Linked DNA regions of Gemmatirosa kalamazoonensis. The protein of the gene in region 1 interacts with the protein of each later gene in a pairwise test. Links are inferred from orthologs where the notes say so. Each region holds a gene or a part of one and is shown on either strand. Other genes may lie near its edges. The genes, in order: topA and J421_RS00475.

Region 1 (8,658 bases):
AGGCGCTGTCGGTCGACGAGGTGGCGGACACGCTGGCGGTTCTCACCCGCGAGTTCGAGCGCGCCGACGGATGACCATGAGCGACGCCTCCCTGAACAACTTGCTCTCCGAGATGCGCGAGCGATTCGCGCCAGGCGCCGACCCGCGCGAGGTCGAGGTCTGGCTCGCGTCGCGCGGGTACGACGCGCGTCAGATCGGTGAGATCCTGGAGGTGTTCGCCCCCCATCTCTCCGGCGTCCCGACGGACGGAGGGACCTCGCGTCCCCCGGCGGGACGTCGGCCCGAGGGCCCGCTGTTCCGCGTCCCCGGCAGCCACGAGCGGGGACGCTTCGCCCCCGAGGCGTGGGGTCGGATTCTCGCCCTCTCCGCCACCGGCGCGCTGTCGCCGGCGGACCGCGAGGGGCTCATCGAGCGCGCACTCCAGAGCACCGACGGCCGCGTCGGCCTCGCCGAGCTGCGGGCCCTCCTCGAGAGCGCCGGCATCGACGACGGCGGCTCGACCGCGACGACGATCCACTAGCGATGCCCACGAAGAAGAAGGACACCGAGCCCACGAAGGCGGCGGCCAGGAAGGCGGCGCCCGCGAAGGCGACGCCCGCGAAGGCGACCGCGAAGAAGGCGACGGCGAAGAAGGCCGCCGCCAAGCGGACGCTCAAGTATCAGCCCGCAGACGACGACGAGCCGTCGGAGCCGGGCTCCACGTCGCTCGTCATCGTCGAGTCGCCCGCGAAGGCGAAGACGATCGGCAAGTACCTCGGCCGCGGCTACAAGGTGCGGGCGACGGTCGGCCACGTCCTCGACCTGCCCGAGAAGAAGCTCGGCATCGACATCGAGGGCGGGTTCGAGCCCGAGCTCGTGCCGATCCCCGGCAAGGAGCCGGTCATCGCGGATCTCAAGAAGAACGCGAAGGACGCCCGCGAGGTGTTCATCGCCACCGACCCGGACCGCGAGGGCGAGGCGATCGGGGCGCACGTCGTCAGCGTGATCAAGCGCAAGGGCGGCGCGCCCATCCGGCGCGTGCTGTTCCACGAGATCACGAAGGACGGCGTGCAGCGCGCCATGGCGCACGCCACCGAGATCAACGAGAAGAAGGTCGAGGCGCAGCAGGCGCGCCGCGTTCTCGATCGCCTCGTCGGCTACAAGGCGAGCCCCATCCTCTGGAAGACGGTGAAGAAGGGGCTCTCCGCGGGCCGCGTGCAGACCGTCGCGCTGCGTCTCATCGTCGAGCGCGAGCGCGAGATCCGCGCGTTCGTGCCGGTCGAGTACTGGAGCGTGACCGCGCTGCTCGAGAAGAACGGGCAGACGTTCACCGCCAAGCTGCACCACGTCGACGGCAAGAAGCCCGAGCTGCCTAACGAGGCGGCGGCGGCGAACGTCCTCGCCGACCTCCGGGGGCGGCGCGTCTTCCCGGTCACCGACGTCAAGCGCCGCGAGCGCCGCAAGAACCCGTCGGCGCCGTTCACCACCAGCACGCTGCAGCAGGAGGCCGCGAAGAAGCTCGGCTTCGGCTCCAAGCGCACGATGCGGCTCGCGCAGGATCTCTACGAGGGCATCGAGCTCGGGAAGGACGAGGGCGCGGTCGGTCTCATCACCTACATGCGTACCGACTCCTCGCGCGTCGCCGAGAGCGCGGCGGCCGAGGCGCGCGACTACCTGCACACGCTGTTCGGCCAGGAGTACCTCGCCGCCGGCCCGCAGCTCTACGAGAGCAGCAAGTCGAAGAACACGCAGGACGCGCACGAGGGCGTTAGGCCGACGGATCCGCGGCGCCGCCCGGACCAGGTGCAGCGCTATCTCAAGGAGGACCAGTTCAAGCTCTACCAGCTCATCTGGCAGCGCTTCATGGCCTCGCAGATGGCGCCCGCCGTGTTCGACACGACGACGGTGGACTTCGAGCTCGAGGGCGCGCCCAGCACGTATCTGTTCCGCGCCACCGGCTCCGTCGTGAAGTTCCAGGGCTTCCTCGCGCTCTACCGCGAGGCGCGCGAGGAGGGCGAGGCGAAGGCGCTCGAGGACGAGCAGGAGCTGCCGACGCTCGAGGTGAAGGAGCAGGTGCCGGTGAAGGAGATCACGCCGGCCCAGCACTTCACGCAGCCCCCGCCGCGCTACTCCGAGGCGAGCCTCGTGAAGGAGCTCGAGCGGCTCGGCATCGGCCGGCCGTCCACCTACGCGAGCATCATCTCGGTGCTCGCCGACCGCCGCTACGTGAACCTCGAGCAGCGCCGCTTCTTCCCCACCCCGCTCGGCGAGACGGTCGAGAAGGTCATGGTGAAGAAGTTCCCCGACGTGTTCAACGTCGCGTTCACGGCGAACATGGAGGAGGAGCTCGACCGCGTGGAGGAGGGCGAGGTGTCGTGGCAGCACGTCCTCGACGAGTTCTACACGCCGTTCTCCGCCACGCTGAACGACAACGACCTCGATCAGCTCATCGCCGAGGCGCACGACCTGTCGGCGCTCGCGACGGAGAAGTGCCCGGACTGCGGCGGTCGGCTCGTGCCGAAGGGCGGCTTCTTCGGGCCGTTCGTCGCCTGCGAGAACCATCCGAAGAACTGCAAGTACACGCGGCCGCTGAAGGGCGAGAAGAAGGAGGCGATCGTCACCGATTACCTCTGCCACGAGTGCGGCGCGCCGATGCTGCTCCGCCACGGCCGCTCGGGCGACTTCCTCGGCTGCAGCCGCTTCCCGAAGTGCCGCGGCACGCGCTCCGTGCCGACGGGCGTGAAGTGCCCGAAGGACGGCGGCGACATCTCCGAGCGCCGCTCGAAGGCGCGCGGCAAGCTGTTCTACGGCTGCGAGAACTACCCGAACTGCGACTTCGTGGTGTGGGACAAGCCGGTGCCCGAGGTGTGCCCCGAGTGTGGCTACGTCGGCGCGGAGGCGAAATCCAACAAGACGCGCGGGGCGTACCGTCGGTGCCTGAAGTGCGGCAACGAGTGGGACGTCCAGACGCCGGAGGAGGCCGAAGAGCCGGTCGCCGTCTGACGTCCGCTGCGTGGCTGCGTGGGCTGCGTGGGCCGCGCACGTTGCCCCTCACGCAGCGACGCAGCAACGTAGCCACGCAGCAGCACTCCCCGCCGCACGCACGCCTCTCTCACCCGGAGGTCCCACCATGCGTCGCTGCACCGTTGCCCTCGCACTGCTCGCCGTTGCCGCCTGCTCCCCGAAGGCCGACGAGAAAGTCGACTCCACGACCGCTGCGGCCGCCGTCGCGGCGCCGAACGTGGCCAACACCAAGGCGGACGAGGACTCCATCCGCGCCATCAGCGATCGCATCGGCGCCGCGATGAGCGCCCACGACACCGCCGCCGTGCGCGCGCTCTACGCCGACGACGGTGTCGACTTCACCCCGGGAATGGCGCCGGCGCGAGGGAGCGCCGCGCTCGTCAAGGAGTACGGCGACATGTTCGGCGGGATGAAGGGCCTCAAGGCGACGCTCGCGCCGGCGGACGTGATCGTGTCGCAGTCCGGCGACCTCGCCGTCTCGCGCTCGCGCTACCAGCTGTCGTGGACCGACGCGAAGGGAAAGCCCGCCAGCGACCACGGCAACGTCGTCGTCGCGTGGAAGAAGGTGAACGGCCAGTGGAAGATCGCGACGAGCATCAACGCCTCCGAAGTCCCCATGCCGGGCATGTGACGTCGCACACCTCTCACGCCGGAGTGCCCACCATGCGTCAGTGCATTGCCGCTCTCGCGCTTCTCGTCGCCGCCGGCTGCACCGCGAAGAAGGCCGAGAGCACGGACACCACCACGCCGCCCGCCGCCGTCGCCTCGAACGCCGCCAACACCAGGGCCGACGAGGACTCCATCAAGGCCCTCGGCGAGCGCTGGAAGCAGATGCTCGCCAGCAAGGACACCGCCGGCATCGCCGCGCTGTACACCGACGACGGCGCCGAGTACGCGCCGAACCAGCCGGCCGCGAAGGGGACCGCGGCCGTCACCAAGGCGTGGGCCGGTCTCTACGGACTCGGCAAGGACGTGAAGCTCGACTTCAACGCGTCCGACCTGCTCGTCGCGCAGAGCGGCGACGTCGCCGTCGAGCGCGGCACGTACACCCTCACGTGGACCGACGCGAAGGGCAAGGCGATGAACGACCACGGCAACTACGTCACCGCGTTCAAGAAGGTGAACGGCCAGTGGAAGGTCCTCGCCGACATCAACGCGTCCGAGGTCCCCGTCGCTGGCATGTGATCTCACGCTCCACGCTCCACGCTCCACGCTCCACGCTCCACGCTCCACGCTCCACGCTCCACGCTCCACGCTCCACGCTCCACGCTCCACGCTCCACGCTCACTCCGCATCGCGTAGGAGCGAGCGTGGAGCGTGGAGCGTGGAGGAGCGTGGAGCGTGGTAGATTCCGACATGGGAGTGATTCACGTCGTCGGAGGAGGCCTCGCCGGTTGCGAGGCGAGCTGGCAGTTGGCGGAGCGGGGGCATCGCGTCGTGCTGCACGAGATGCGTCCGCTCCGCACCACCCCCGCGCACAAGAGCGATCGGCTCGCGGAGCTGGTCTGCTCCAACACGTTCAAGAGCACCGAGACGACGAACGCGCACGGCCTGCTGAAGGCCGAGATGCGCGCGCTCGGATCCATGATCCTCGCCGCCGCCGACGAGGCCCGCGTCCCGGGCGGCAGCGCGCTCACCGTCGACCGTGAGCTGTTCGCCCGCGCCGTGCACGAGCGCGTGCACGCGCATCCCAACATCCGCGTGGATGTCGGCGAGGTCACGGACCTCCCCGAGCCGGGGATCGTCGCCACCGGGCCGCTCACGTCGGAGTCGCTCACGCGCGCCATCGCCGAACGGTTAGGCACCGGCGCGCTCGCGTTCTACGACGCCATCGCGCCCATCGTCGCCGGCGACTCCATCGACACGTCCATCGCGTTCCGCGCCGCGCGGTGGGGGAAGGAGACCATGGCGGGCGCCGGCGGCGAGGGCGCGTATTTCAACTGCCCGTTCACGCGCGAGCGGTACGAGGCGTTCCTCGACGCGCTCGTCGCCGCCGACCAGTACGCGGGTCAGGCGTTCGACCCCATCCCGTACTTCGAGGGATGCATGCCGGTCGAGGAGATGGCGAAGCGCGGACGCGATACGCTGCGCTTCGGACCGATGAAGCCGATCGGCCTCCGCGACCCGCGCACCGGCGTGAGGCCGTGGGCGGTCGCCCAGCTGCGCATGGAGGACCGCGACGGCCGCATGTGGAACCTCGTCGGGTTCCAGACGCGCATGCGCACCGGCGAGCAGCAGCGCGTGCTGCGCATGATCCCGGGTCTCGAGCAGGCCGAGTTCCTGCGCTGGGGCTCGATCCATCGCAACTCCTACGTGAACGCGCCCGCCGCGCTCGCGCCGCACCTCGCGCTGCGCGACGCGCCCACCACGCTGCTCGCCGGCCAGCTCACCGGCGTCGAGGGCTACACCGAGAGCACCGCGACCGGTCTGCTCGCCGGCATCAACCTCGATCGCATGCTGCGCGGCGACGAGCCGGTGCTGCCGCCCACGACCACGATGCTCGGCGCGCTGTACCGCTATCTGCGCGACGCCGACCCGGCGCACTTCCAGCCGATGAACGCGAACTTCGGCCTCGTCGACGACCTCGTCGAGCCGGTGCGCGACAAGCAGACCAAGCGCCTGCGGCTCGCCGAGCGCGCGCTCGCGGACCTCGTGGGGTGGCGCGACGAATGGGCGGTGTCGATCGACGCGAGACACCTGCTTTCTCGGACATGAGCGACCAGGTCACCGACTTCCTCGAGCACCTCGCGAAGGAGCGCGACGTCTCGCCGAACACCATCAAGGCGTACGCGCGCGACCTCGGCGAGCTGACGACGTTCCTCGCCGGTTTCTACGGCGCGCGGCCGTGGAGCTGGAGCACGGTGGACCGTCTCGCCATCCGCGGCTTCCTCGGCCACCTCGCGCGTCGCGGGCTCTCCAAAAGGTCGAGCGCGCGCATGCTCTCCGCCGTGCGCTCGTTCTTCCGCTTCCTCCATCGCGAGGAGGTCGTCGACGCGAACCCCGCGCGCGCGGTCGGTACGCCGAAGCTCGACAAGTATCTGCCGAAGTACCTCGACCGCGCGCAGGTCGACCGGCTGTTCGCCGCCGTCGAGGGCCGCGCACGGACCGAGGGGCGCTTCGTCGACGTGCGCAACCTCGCGCTGCTCGAGCTGCTGTACTCCGCGGGGCTGCGCGTCTCCGAGATCCAGGGCGTCAACCGCACCGACCTCGATCTCGTCGGGCAGCAGCTGAAGGTGCGCGGCAAGGGGCGCAAGGAGCGCATCGTGCCGATCGGCGACCACGCCGTGCTCGCGCTCCGCAACTACGAGTCGCGCCGCGACGACCTCGCCCGTCGGCTCGGCGGCAAGATCGATCGCGCGGCGTTCTTCCTCACCGAGCGCGGCAAGCGTGTGAGCGTGCGCGCGATCCAGTCGGCTGTCGTCGCGCTGCTGCGGCTCGTCGACGAGGAGAGCGGCCTCTCCACGCACTCCATGCGCCACACGTTCGCCACGCACATGCTCGACGCGGGCGCCGACCTCCGCGCCGTGCAGGAGCTGCTCGGCCACGCCTCCGTGTCCACCACGCAGATCTACACCCACACGAGCGTCGAGCGGCTCAAGCAGGTGTACCGCAAGGCGCACCCACGGGCGTGAGTCCTGAGGCGGGCAGCGCCGACGGACCTGCTCCTGTGCGACGGGCGCGCCTCGCCCTCGCTGCGCTCGCGTTAGGCACCGCGTGCGCCGGCGATCCGACGGCGCCCGACGCGCCGACGCCTACGCCGACGCCCGTCACGCCGCCGCCGCCCCCGTCGGACACGGCGCCCACGCCGCGGCGCGAGTTCCGCGGCGCGTGGGTCGCCACCGTGTCGAACGTCGACTGGCCGTCGCGCGCCGGGCTCCCCGCCGCGCAGCAGCAGACGGAGCTGCGCAACATCGTCCGCAACTACGTGCAGACGAACCTGAACGCGATGATCCTCCAGGTTCGTCCGGCCGCGGACGCGCTGTACGCGTCGCCGTACGAGCCGTGGTCGCGCTACCTCACCGGCACGCAGGGCGTGGATCCGGGCTACGACCCGCTCGCGTTCGCGGTGAAGGAGGCGCACGCCGCGGGGCTCGAGCTGCACGCGTGGTTCAACCCGTTCCGCGCGGGGCTCGCCGCCGACACGGCGCGCTTCGCCGCGACGCACGTGTGGCGCGCGCGGCGCGACCTCGCGCGCGTGTACGGCACACAGCTCTGGATGGATCCGGGCGACCCCGAGGTCGTCGAGCGCACGGTGCAGGTCATTCTCGACGTCGTGCGCCGCTACGACGTCGACGCCGTACACATCGACGACTACTTCTACCCGTACCAGGAGCGCGACCCGAAGACGAACGCGATCCTCGACTTTCCCGACAGCGCGACGTACGCGCGGTTCAATCCGCGCAACCTCGCGCGCGCCGACTGGCGACGCGACAACATCAACCGCTTCGTCGAGCGGCTGTACCGGCAGGTGCACGCGGTGAAGCCGTGGGTGCGCGTCGGCATCTCGCCGTTCGGCATCTGGCGCCCCGGCAACCCGCCCGGCATCACGGGGCTCGACGCGTACGCCGACATCTACGCCGACTCCCGGCTGTGGCTGACGAGCGGCTGGGCCGACTACCTCGCGCCGCAGCTCTACTGGGCCATCGGCGCCCCGCAGCAGAGCTACACCGCGCTCAACACCTGGTGGGCGCTCCAGAACGTCGTCCACATGCACCTGTGGCCCGGCGTCGCGAGCTATCGCGTGCGCGATGGGACGACGAGCGCGTTCCTGCCTAACGAGATCTCGGACCAGGTGGCCGTCACGCGCACCATCCCCGGCGCGCCGGGCAACATCTTCTACAACACGACGTCGCTGTTCTCGTCCGTGACCGGCGTCGCGCGCCAGCTCGTCTCCACCGTGTACCAGGTGCCGACGCTGCCGCCGGCCACGCCGTGGCTCGACCCGACGCCCCCCGGCGCGCCGACGGTCACCGCGACGGAGGGCACGCCCACCGCGGCCGGGCGCGTGTGGACGGTGCACATCACGCCGCCGGCCGGAGAGGCGGTGCGGTGGTGGGTGATCCAGCCGCGCGTCGCGGGGCAGTGGACCGGGCCCGTCGTCGCGTTCGGGGACCAGCTCGCCGTCGACCTCACGCTGCCGTCGTCCACCGGCGGCGGGCGGCTCGAGATGGTCGGCGTGTCGGGCGCTGACGCGGTGTGGAACGTGGGACTCACGGCATACTGGCGTCCGCCGGCGGTCGCGATCTTGCACCCCCGCTAGGCGTGCGACTGGAGCTCCTTCCCCTCATCTTCGGCGTCGTCGTGGCGCTCGGCGGCCTCGCCCTCGTCTTCGACTCGCGCGTCCCCGACTCGGAGCTGCGGGTGGCCGAGCGCCGACGCCGTGCGCGCACGGAGCGCGACCGCGCCGGCGAGGGGCTCATCGGGGTCGGCATCGCGGCCCTCGGCGCCGCCCTCATCGGGCGTGACGCGTGGGCGTACGGCAACATCGCCGTGCTGGCGGGGGTCGTGTGCCTCGCCGTGGGGAGCTGGCGCAACCGGCAGTACCTGCGCGAGCTCCTGTTCTTTCGTGGCGCCGCCCGCCGCGGCCGCAGCGCCGACCGGCCCACGGACGCGCCCCCGCCGCCACCGCCGCCCTCGGCGCCGCTGCGCTGAGTC
Region 2 (8,522 bases), 4.5 Mb from region 1 along the record:
GCCGCGGACGACGTAGATGTTGCGGTCGAGGAATCCCTGATTGACGACACGCACGGTCGTCCGCGCGACCGGCTCCGGCGCGTTCTTCCCCTTGCCGTAGCACGCCGACGCGCCGGCGACGAGCGTGGCGACGGCCGCGGTCACGAAGCCGCGGCGGCCGATGGACGACGAGAGTGGTCCCATGGGTGCGTGAGGACGTGGGTTGTCGCGCGATGTGCGGGGCGAACGGCGCCCCTCCCTGCGGGTAGATTACCGCGAAGCTCGCCGCGGCGCCGCCCACCCGGCGCGCCGTCTTCCGCTACCCGTTGGAGGCGTCGTGTGACGCGTTACCTCCCTCTCGCCGCGCTCGCCCTCGCGACCGTGCTCGCGACCGTGGCACGCGCGCAACAGCCCGTGACGAAGGACGCGCCCGCGGTCGCCGCCGCGCGCTCCATCGGCACCACGCCGACCGCCGCCGCGGCGCGCCTGTTCGTCGACTCCGTCGAGCGCCGGCTCGATGCGCTGAGCGTGACCGTGAACCAGGCCGAGTGGGTCGCCGCGACGTACATCACCGACGATACCGAGGCGCTCTCCGCCGACGCGCAGCAGCGATACGACGCCGCCGCGCAGCGCTTCGCGCTCGCCGCGCGCCGCTTCGACGGCGTGACCGTCCCACCCGATCTGCGGCGCAAGCTCACGCTGCTGAAGCTCGCGTTCACGGCGCCGCCGCCGAGCGACCCGGCGAAGGGCGCGGAGCTCGTGCGCCTCACGACCGGCATGGAGGGCGCGTACGGCCGCGGCACGTACTGCCGTCGCGGAGCGCTCGGCCAGCCCGCGGCCACCACCGGCGACTCCACCTGCTATCAGATCAACGATCTGTCGCGCGCGCTCGCCGAGAGCCACGACCCCGCGGTGCTGCTCGACGCGTGGCGCGGATGGCACGCGATCGGCGCGCCGCTGCGCCCGAAGTACGAGCGCTTCGTCGCGCTGTCGAACGAGGGTGCACGCGAGCTCGGGTTCGCGGACCTCGGCGCGATGTGGCGCGCGAACTACGACATGCCCGCCGACCAGTTCCCGCGCGAGGTCGAGCGGTTGTGGAAGCAGGTGGAGCCGCTGTACGTGGCGCTGCACGCCTACGTGCGCACGCGGCTCAACCAGCAGTACGGCGACGCCGTCGTCGCGAAGGACGGGATGATCCCGGCCCATCTGCTCGGCAACATGTGGGCGCAGGAGTGGGGCAACGTCTACCCGATCGTCGCGCCGCCGAACGCGTCGCCCACGTACGACCTCACGGCGCTCTTGAAGGCGAAGAACGTCGACGCGAAAGGGATGGCGAAGTACGCGGAGGGCTTCTTCACGTCGATGGGGTTCGCGCCGCTGCCGGCGACGTTCTGGGAGCGGTCGATGCTCGTGAAGCCGCGCGATCGCGAGGTGGTGTGCCACGCGAGCGCGTGGACGATCGACAACAAGAACGACGTCCGCATCAAGGCGTGCCTCGAGCCGACCGCCGACGACTTCGTCACGATCCACCACGAGGAGGGGCACAACTTCTACCAGCGCGCGTACTCGTCGCAGCCGTACCTGTTCCAGAACGGCGCGAACGACGGCTTCCACGAGGCCATCGGCGACGCGATCGCGCTGTCGATCACGCCGGGCTACCTGCAGCAGGCCGGTCTGCTCGCGACGCCGCCGAGCGCAGCGGCCGACACCGCGCTGCTGCTGCGCCAGGCGCTCGACAAGGTCGCGTTCCTCCCGTTCGGCCTCATGATCGACCAGTGGCGGTGGGGCGTGTTCAGCGGCGCGATCAAGCCGTCGGAGTACAACAAGGCGTGGTGGGACCTGCGCGCGCGCTACCAGGGCGTCGTGCCGCCGGTGGCGCGCAGCGAGGCGGACTTCGACCCCGGCGCGAAGTACCACGTCCCGGCGAACACGCCGTACATGCGCTACTTCCTCGCCCGCGTGCTGCAGTTCCAGTTCTATCGCGCGATGTGCCGCGCGGCCGGCCACACCGGGCCGCTGTATCGGTGCTCGTTCTACGGCAGCAAGGAGGCGGGGGCGAAGCTGGCGCGCATGCTGGAGGCGGGCCAGAGCAAGCCGTGGCAGGAGACGCTGTACGAGATGACGGGCGAGCGCGACATGGACGCCGGCGCGATGCTGGAGTACTTCGCGCCGCTGAAGGCGTGGCTCGACCGGCAGAACGCCGGGCATCCCGTCGGCTGGACGCCGCGCACCGCGACTCGATGAGTCGACGACCTGCTGCGTGGCTGCGTGGCTGCGAGAGTCGTTAGGCAGCTACGCGGCCACGCAGCTACGCAGCTACGCAGCTACTTCACACGGAGGGATGCATGCGCACGGGCATTCGAGTCATCGGATTGTTGGTCGCGCTGGCGCCGGCGGTGGGCGTGTCGCAGCCGGTCCCCGTGCACGAGTGGGAGGTGCCGTGGAAGAACGCGCGCCCGCGCGACCCGATCGCCGACCGGCAGGGGCGCGTGTGGTTCGTCGGTCAGGCGGGCAACTTCGTCGCGCGACTCGACCCCGCCACCGGCCAGTTCCACCGCTTCGCCATCGACGCCGATGCGTTCCCGCACACCGTGAACCTCGACGCGCGCGGCAACGCGTGGTTCACCGGCAACCGCAACGGCTCGGTGTACCGCATCGACGCGGCGTCGGGCAAGATCACGCGCTTCGCCGTTCCCGACTCGTCGGTGCGCGACCCGCACACGATCGCCGTCGCGCCGAACGGGGACCTCTGGTTCACCGCGCAGTTCGGGAACGCGGTGACGCGCCTGAACGCGGCCACCGGGCAGATGCGCGTCGTGAAGATGCCGGAGGCGAACTGGCGCCCGTACGGCATCGCCATGGACTCGAAGGGCCGGCCGTGGTTCGATCTGTTCGGCACGAACCGCATCGGCACGATCGACCCGGCGACGATGCAGCTGAAGACGTTCCCGCTCCCGAGCGACCGCGCGCGCCCGCGCCGCATCGCCGTGACGACCGACGACATGGTGTGGTACGTCGACTACGTGCGCGGCTACATCGGCCGGCTCGACCCCCGGTCGGGCGCCGTGAAGGAGTGGCAGAACCCCGGCGGCGCCGCGTCGCTCCCCTACGCCATGACGGTCGACGACCAGGACCGCCTCTGGTTCGTCGAGACCGGGCTGAAGCCGAACCGCCTCGTCGGCTTCGACCCGAAGGCCGAGAAGTTCTTCGGCATGACCAACATCGGCGGCGGCGACCAGCCCAACACCGTTAGGCACATGACGTTCGACAAGGCCACGGGCGTCATCTGGTTCGGCACCGACCTCGGCACCATCGGCAGGGCGGCGGTCGGGTCCAGGAACAAACCGATCTCGTGACGGCCGCTGCGTGGCTGCGTGGCTGCGTGGCTGCGCGTGGGTCGTGACGCAGCCACGCAGCCACGCAGCCACGCAGCCACTCACGCGATTCCCCTCCGGATCGCCTCCAGCACCTTCTCGGCGAACAGGTCGACGTCGTCCGGCGTCGTGTACACGTTCGGCGTGATGCGGATACCGGACGGGATGTCGTCGCGGATGATCGGCGTCGTGACGATGCGATGCTTGTCGTACAGCCACGCGCCCAGCTTCCCCGGGTCCATCCCGTCGACGAGGAAGTAGCCGATCGCGCCCGCCTTCGTCGGGTCGCGCAGATCGGTCAGCACCTTCACGCGGTCGCTCTCGGCGAGCAGCCGCTTCGCCCACCGGTCGCGCAGCCAGCGCAGCCGCGCCGCCTTCCGCTCCGCGCCGATCGCGCGGTGGAAGGCGAGCGCGGCGGCGATCGCGTTGTGGTTCGCCGCTGGATGCGTGCCGATCTCCTCGTACTTGCGCACGTCAGCCGTCATCGTCGCCGGCGCGGCCATGAGCGGCCAGAGCGTCGCGATCTTGTCGCGCCGCACGTAGAGGAACCCCGTCCCGACCGGCGCGAGCAGCCACTTGTGCAGGCTCGTGCCGTAGTAGTCGGCCCCCAGCGCGTCGCGCGTGAACGGGAAGTGCGCGAACGCGTGCGCGCCGTCGACGAGCACCTCGATGCCCAACGGGCGCGCCAGCTCCACGATGCGGCGCACGGGCAGGATCTGCCCCGTGAGGTTCGTGATGTGCGTGACCTCGATCGCCCGCGTACGCGGCGTGATCGCGGCGCGGAACCGCTCCACGACATGGTCGTCGCTCGGCGGCGGCACGGTGAACGTGATCGACTTCACGACGATGCCGTCGCGCCGCGCGCGCTGGTCCCACGTCGTGAGCATGCGCGGGTAGTTCTGCGTCGCGACGATCACCTCGTCGCCCCGCTGCAGGTCGAGGCCGAGGATCATCGTCTCGTTCGCCTCGCTCGCGTTGCGGACGATCGCCATCTCCTCGGGGTCGCACCCGAACTCCCGCGCCAGCTCGCGGCGCACGCTCTCGATCCGCGGCTCGAGCACGCGCCACATGTGGTCCACCGGGATCTCGTTCGAGAACCGGAGGTCGCGGATCATCGCCTCGAGCACGTGCGTCGGCGTCGGGCTCACGCCGCCGTTGTTCAGGTTCACGAGCGTGCGGTCGAGATCGAACGCGCGCGTGATCTCCGCCCAGTAGTCCTCGTCCGCCGCGAGCGCGTCCGCGGCGCGCGGTCCCGCGATCTCGCTCGCCCGCCGGATCGCGCGCCCCGCGTGGGGCGAGAACGTCGGCAGCGCGGCGGCGACCATGCTCGACACGAACGTGCGGCGGCTCGGCATTGAACGCTCCGGTGTGAACGCGGAGATTCTACGGCGACGGCGGCTCGGCACAAGCCAGGACACGTCCTCGCCATTGCGTTACCATCATGTCCACGGGCCCGCGTGCCGAGTGGCGAGCGCCCATGCATATGATGGTAACGCCGTGGAAATGACGCGCTGATGCGGTACCCCATCCCTGCCGGCGTCCATCGCGAGAAGGACGAGATCGAGCGCAGCCGCTTCATCACGACCGTGGCACCGGCGGCCACCATCGACGAGGCGCAGGCGTTCATCCAATCGATCCGCGACGAGTTCCCCGACGCGACGCACAACTGCTGGGCGTACGTCGTCGGCCCGCCGGGGAGCACGGCGCGCATCGGTCTCAGCGACGACGGCGAGCCGCACGGCACCGCCGGACGGCCGATGCTCACCGCGCTGCTCCACGGCGGCGTGGGCGACGTCGCCGCGGTCGTCACGCGCTACTACGGCGGCATCAAGCTCGGCACGGGCGGGCTCGTGCGCGCGTACGGCGGCTGCCTGCAGCGCGCGCTCGAGACGCTGCCACGCGGCGAGCGCGTGGAGTGGGTCGCCGTGCAGGCGCTCGTGTCGTACGCCGACGTGACGCCGGTGCGCCAGCTCGTCGCGGCGCACCGTGGAGAGATCCTGCACGAGGAGTACGGCGCCGATGTGACCTACACCGTTAGGCTTCCCGCCCCCGACGTCGAGCCGTTCGTGGCCGCGCTGCGCGACGCCACGCGCGGCGCCGCGATCGTCGAGCGTCCGTGACGGCGGCGTGGCGGCGCGAGCGCGTCGATGTCACGCAGCCACGCAGCGACGCCGCGTCACAGCACGTCCGCGATCGCCGCGATCTCCTCCGCCGCCTTCCACGCCTCGGCGAGGTGCGCCAGCTCCCCCTCGAGGATCTTCCGCTCGGCGTCCTCGTGCAGGGCCATCTCCACCGCGAGGCGCTCCACCGGCGTGAGGCCTAACGCGCCGACCTTGCGCATCTTCGCCATCACGCGGCCGCCCGGTCGCGCGGACAGCCGAGACGCGGCGCGCAACCAGCCCGTGACGTCGCCGCGCTCGCCGATGCGCTGCACCGCCGCGCGCACCTGCGACGCGCTCGCGCCCCACGCGTTCGAGCGCGCGAGCAGCACGCCGAGCCCGCGCTGCGCGGCGGCGCCGGTGAGCACGCGCACGCCGTCGTCCTGCTGCAGGTGGATCGCCGGCGCGCCGCCGTCGTAGAGCAGCGCCGACTCGCGCAGGTGCCGCACGCGCACGTTCAGCATGTGGCCCGTGCCGTCGGGCACGTGCGCCACCACGCGCTCGGACAGCAGCCAGTCCTTCGCCATCTGGTAGGGCACCTGCACGCCGCCCGCGACCCAGCCGGAGAAGTAGATCCCGCCCGACATCAGCGCCGTCGCCATCGCCGGCACCGCCACCGGCGCCGCGGCCACCACCGCGACCGCGCCCACGCCCCCGCGGCGATCGCGCGACGGCGACGGCGGCCGAACTGGTCGCCGTAGCGCCACGCCGCGAACTCCGGCCGCAGCGGCGCGCCGATGCGCACCAGCTCGAGCCCTTCGGAGAGCTTCGCGAGCCCGATGTTGTCCGTCGACACGCGCACCCGCGTCGAGCGGAACATCCGCTCCGCGTCCTCGATCGCCTCCCACCGCTCGTCGAGCGGCGTCAGGTTCCACCGCTCGCAGCTCCGGCAGACGACCCACAGCCGGCCCTTGTCCGCGTCGAACGCGACGCGCCGCCCCACCGGCATGGACTCGAGGACGTCGTTGCCGCCGAACGGCGTGTCGCAGAACAGGCAGGTGGCGTACACGAGTCTGACCTCGGGAACGGGGGACGCGGATGCGGCGACCGGCGGCTGTGCCGTGGAGTGACGCACGGAGCACGCCGCGCGCGTCCACTCACCGCTATGTTGCCACCACGCCCCGCGTTCGCGCCATCCCGAGTCCACTGCCTCCGTCGTGTCCCCCCGCCTGCTCCGCGTCCTCGTCCCGGTGCTCGTCCTCGTCACGGGCGGCTTCGGGCTCTATCAGCTCTTCGTGGCCGGCATCGCGCTGCGCGTGAAGTCGTACCCGTTCGCGCTCCTGTACGCCGTCATGGGCCTCGCCGGGCTCGCAGTGGCCACCGCGCTCGCGCGCGTCGGAAAGGGCAGGAGAGCGGGAGGGCAGGAGGGCAGGAGCTGACGCCTCTCCTGCCCTCCTGCCCTCCTGCCCCTGCCGTCCTGCCGTCCTAGATCATCGCGTCCATCACCGGCGCCGCCCCCGCCGCGATCGTCGCCGCGAGCGCCGACGTCTGCGGCAGCAGCTTCGTGAAGTAGAACCGCGCCGTCTTCACCTTCGCGTCGTAGAACGCGTCGCCCTCCTTCGCCACGGCGACCTGCGCCATGCGCAGCCACATCCACCCCGTGGCGACGAGACCGAACAGCCGCAGGTAATCCACCGCCGCGGCGCCCGCTTCGTCGGGGTTCTGCATCGCCTTGTTCATCACCGTCATCGTCGACTCCTGCAGCTTGCGCAGCGCGTCGAGCAGCGGCTGGGCGAACTCCGCGAGGCGCGGCTCGGCCGCCGCTTCCTTCGCCGTGCGCTGCACCATCGGCAGGAACCGGCGCAGCAGCCGGCCGCCACCCTCCGGCACCTTGCGGCCGATGAGGTCCATCGCCTGGATGCCGTTCGTGCCCTCGTAGATCTGCGCGATGCGCGCGTCGCGCACGAACTGCTCGATGCCGAACTCGCGGATGTACCCGTGTCCGCCGAGGCACTGCAGCGCGAGGTTCGTCACCTCGAAGCCGGTGTCGGTGAGGAACGCCTTGATGATCGGCGTCATGAGCGCGACGAGGTCCGACGCTTCCTGCCTAACGGTCTCGTCGGGGTGCTTGTCCTCGACGTCGATGAGCTGCCCCACCCAGTACGCGAGCGCGCGCTCCCCCTCGATGTACGCCTTCGCCGTGAGCAGCATGCGGCGCACGTCGGGGTGCACGACGATCGGATCGGCCTCGCCCTGCGGGTTCTTCGTGCCGGTGAGCGCGCGGCCCTGCAGCCGCTCCTTCGCGTAGGCGAGCGCGTTCTGGTACGCGACCTCCGCGAGCCCCAGCCCCTGCATCCCCACGCCGAGTCGCGCGCCGTTCATCATCGTGAACATGGCGCGCATGCCCTTGTGCGGCTCGCCGACGAGCCACCCGGTCGCGTTGTCGAAGTTCATCACGCAGGTGGCGTTCGCCTTGATCCCCATCTTGTGCTCGATGGAGCCGCACCGTACGCCGTTGGGCGTGCCGATGCCTCCCTCCTCCGTCGGCAGGAACTTCGGCACGAGGAACAGCGAGATCCCCTTCGTCCCCGGCGGCGCGTCGGGCAGCTTCGCGAGCACGAGGTGGACGATGTTCTCGGCGAGGTCGTGCTCGCCCGCGGAGATGAAGATCTTCGTTCCCGTGACGTGATACGCGCCGTCGCCGGCGGGCACCGCCTTCGTGCGGATGATGCCGAGATCCGTGCCCGCGTGCGGCTCGGTGAGGCACATCGTGCCGCACCACGTGCCGTCGACGATCTTCGGCAGGAAGCGCCGCTTCAGCTCCTCGTCGCCCCAGCGCTCGAGCGCGATCGTCGCGCCGTGGCCGAGCTCCGGGTACATGCTGAACGAGAGGTTGGCCGAGCAGAGCAGCTCGTCGAACACGAAGCGCGCGAGGTGCGGCAGCCCCTGCCCGCCCCACTCGGCCGGCGCGGTCATGGCGGGCCAGCCGCCGCTCACGAACTGCGCGTACGCCTCCTTGAAGCCGGCCGGCGTGCGGACGACGCCGTTCTCGTAGTGGCACCCCTCCGCG

Evidence for each region.
Region 2: the proteins of topA (region 1) and J421_RS00475 interact in binary tests that used the Escherichia coli proteins (3 or more experiments, as listed by UniProt). The link is inferred for Gemmatirosa kalamazoonensis from one-to-one orthologs.

The regions. Positions count from the first base shown.
Region 1 is NZ_CP007128.1:4,590,430-4,599,087, reverse strand. The notes cover bases 183-3,252. They hold topA (type I DNA topoisomerase), read left to right. Parts: upstream 183-522; coding sequence 523-2,982; downstream 2,983-3,252. Other genes in these bases: J421_RS20030 (YybH family protein), read left to right, coding at 3,110-3,252; J421_RS20040 (DUF494 family protein), read left to right, coding at 183-520. Outside these bases: J421_RS20045 (shikimate kinase), read left to right, coding at 1-74; more of J421_RS20040, read left to right, coding at 77-182; more of J421_RS20030, read left to right, coding at 3,253-3,634; J421_RS20025 (YybH family protein), read left to right, coding at 3,667-4,188; methylenetetrahydrofolate--tRNA-(uracil(54)-C(5))-methyltransferase (FADH(2)-oxidizing) TrmFO, read left to right, coding at 4,360-5,718; J421_RS20015 (tyrosine recombinase XerC), read left to right, coding at 5,715-6,635; J421_RS20010 (glycoside hydrolase family 10-like protein), read left to right, coding at 6,671-8,263; J421_RS20005 (hypothetical protein), read left to right, coding at 8,266-8,655. UniProt on the Escherichia coli protein: Releases the supercoiling and torsional tension of DNA, which is introduced during the DNA replication and transcription, by transiently cleaving and rejoining one strand of the DNA duplex.
Region 2 is NZ_CP007128.1:67,544-76,065, forward strand. Bases 3,737-6,670 are described here. They hold J421_RS00475 (YigZ family protein), read left to right. Parts: upstream 3,737-4,867; coding sequence 4,868-5,473; downstream 5,474-6,670. Other genes in these bases: J421_RS00470 (aminotransferase class V-fold PLP-dependent enzyme), read right to left, coding at 3,737-4,708; J421_RS00480 (hypothetical protein), read right to left, coding at 5,530-6,162; J421_RS00485 (hypothetical protein), read right to left, coding at 6,099-6,521; J421_RS00490 (hypothetical protein), read left to right, coding at 6,670-6,670. Outside these bases: J421_RS00455 (hypothetical protein), read right to left, coding at 1-183; J421_RS00460 (M2 family metallopeptidase), read left to right, coding at 319-2,223; J421_RS00465 (Vgb family protein), read left to right, coding at 2,325-3,335; more of J421_RS00470, read right to left, coding at 3,416-3,736; more of J421_RS00490, read left to right, coding at 6,671-6,891; J421_RS00495 (acyl-CoA dehydrogenase C-terminal domain-containing protein), read right to left, coding at 6,938-8,522.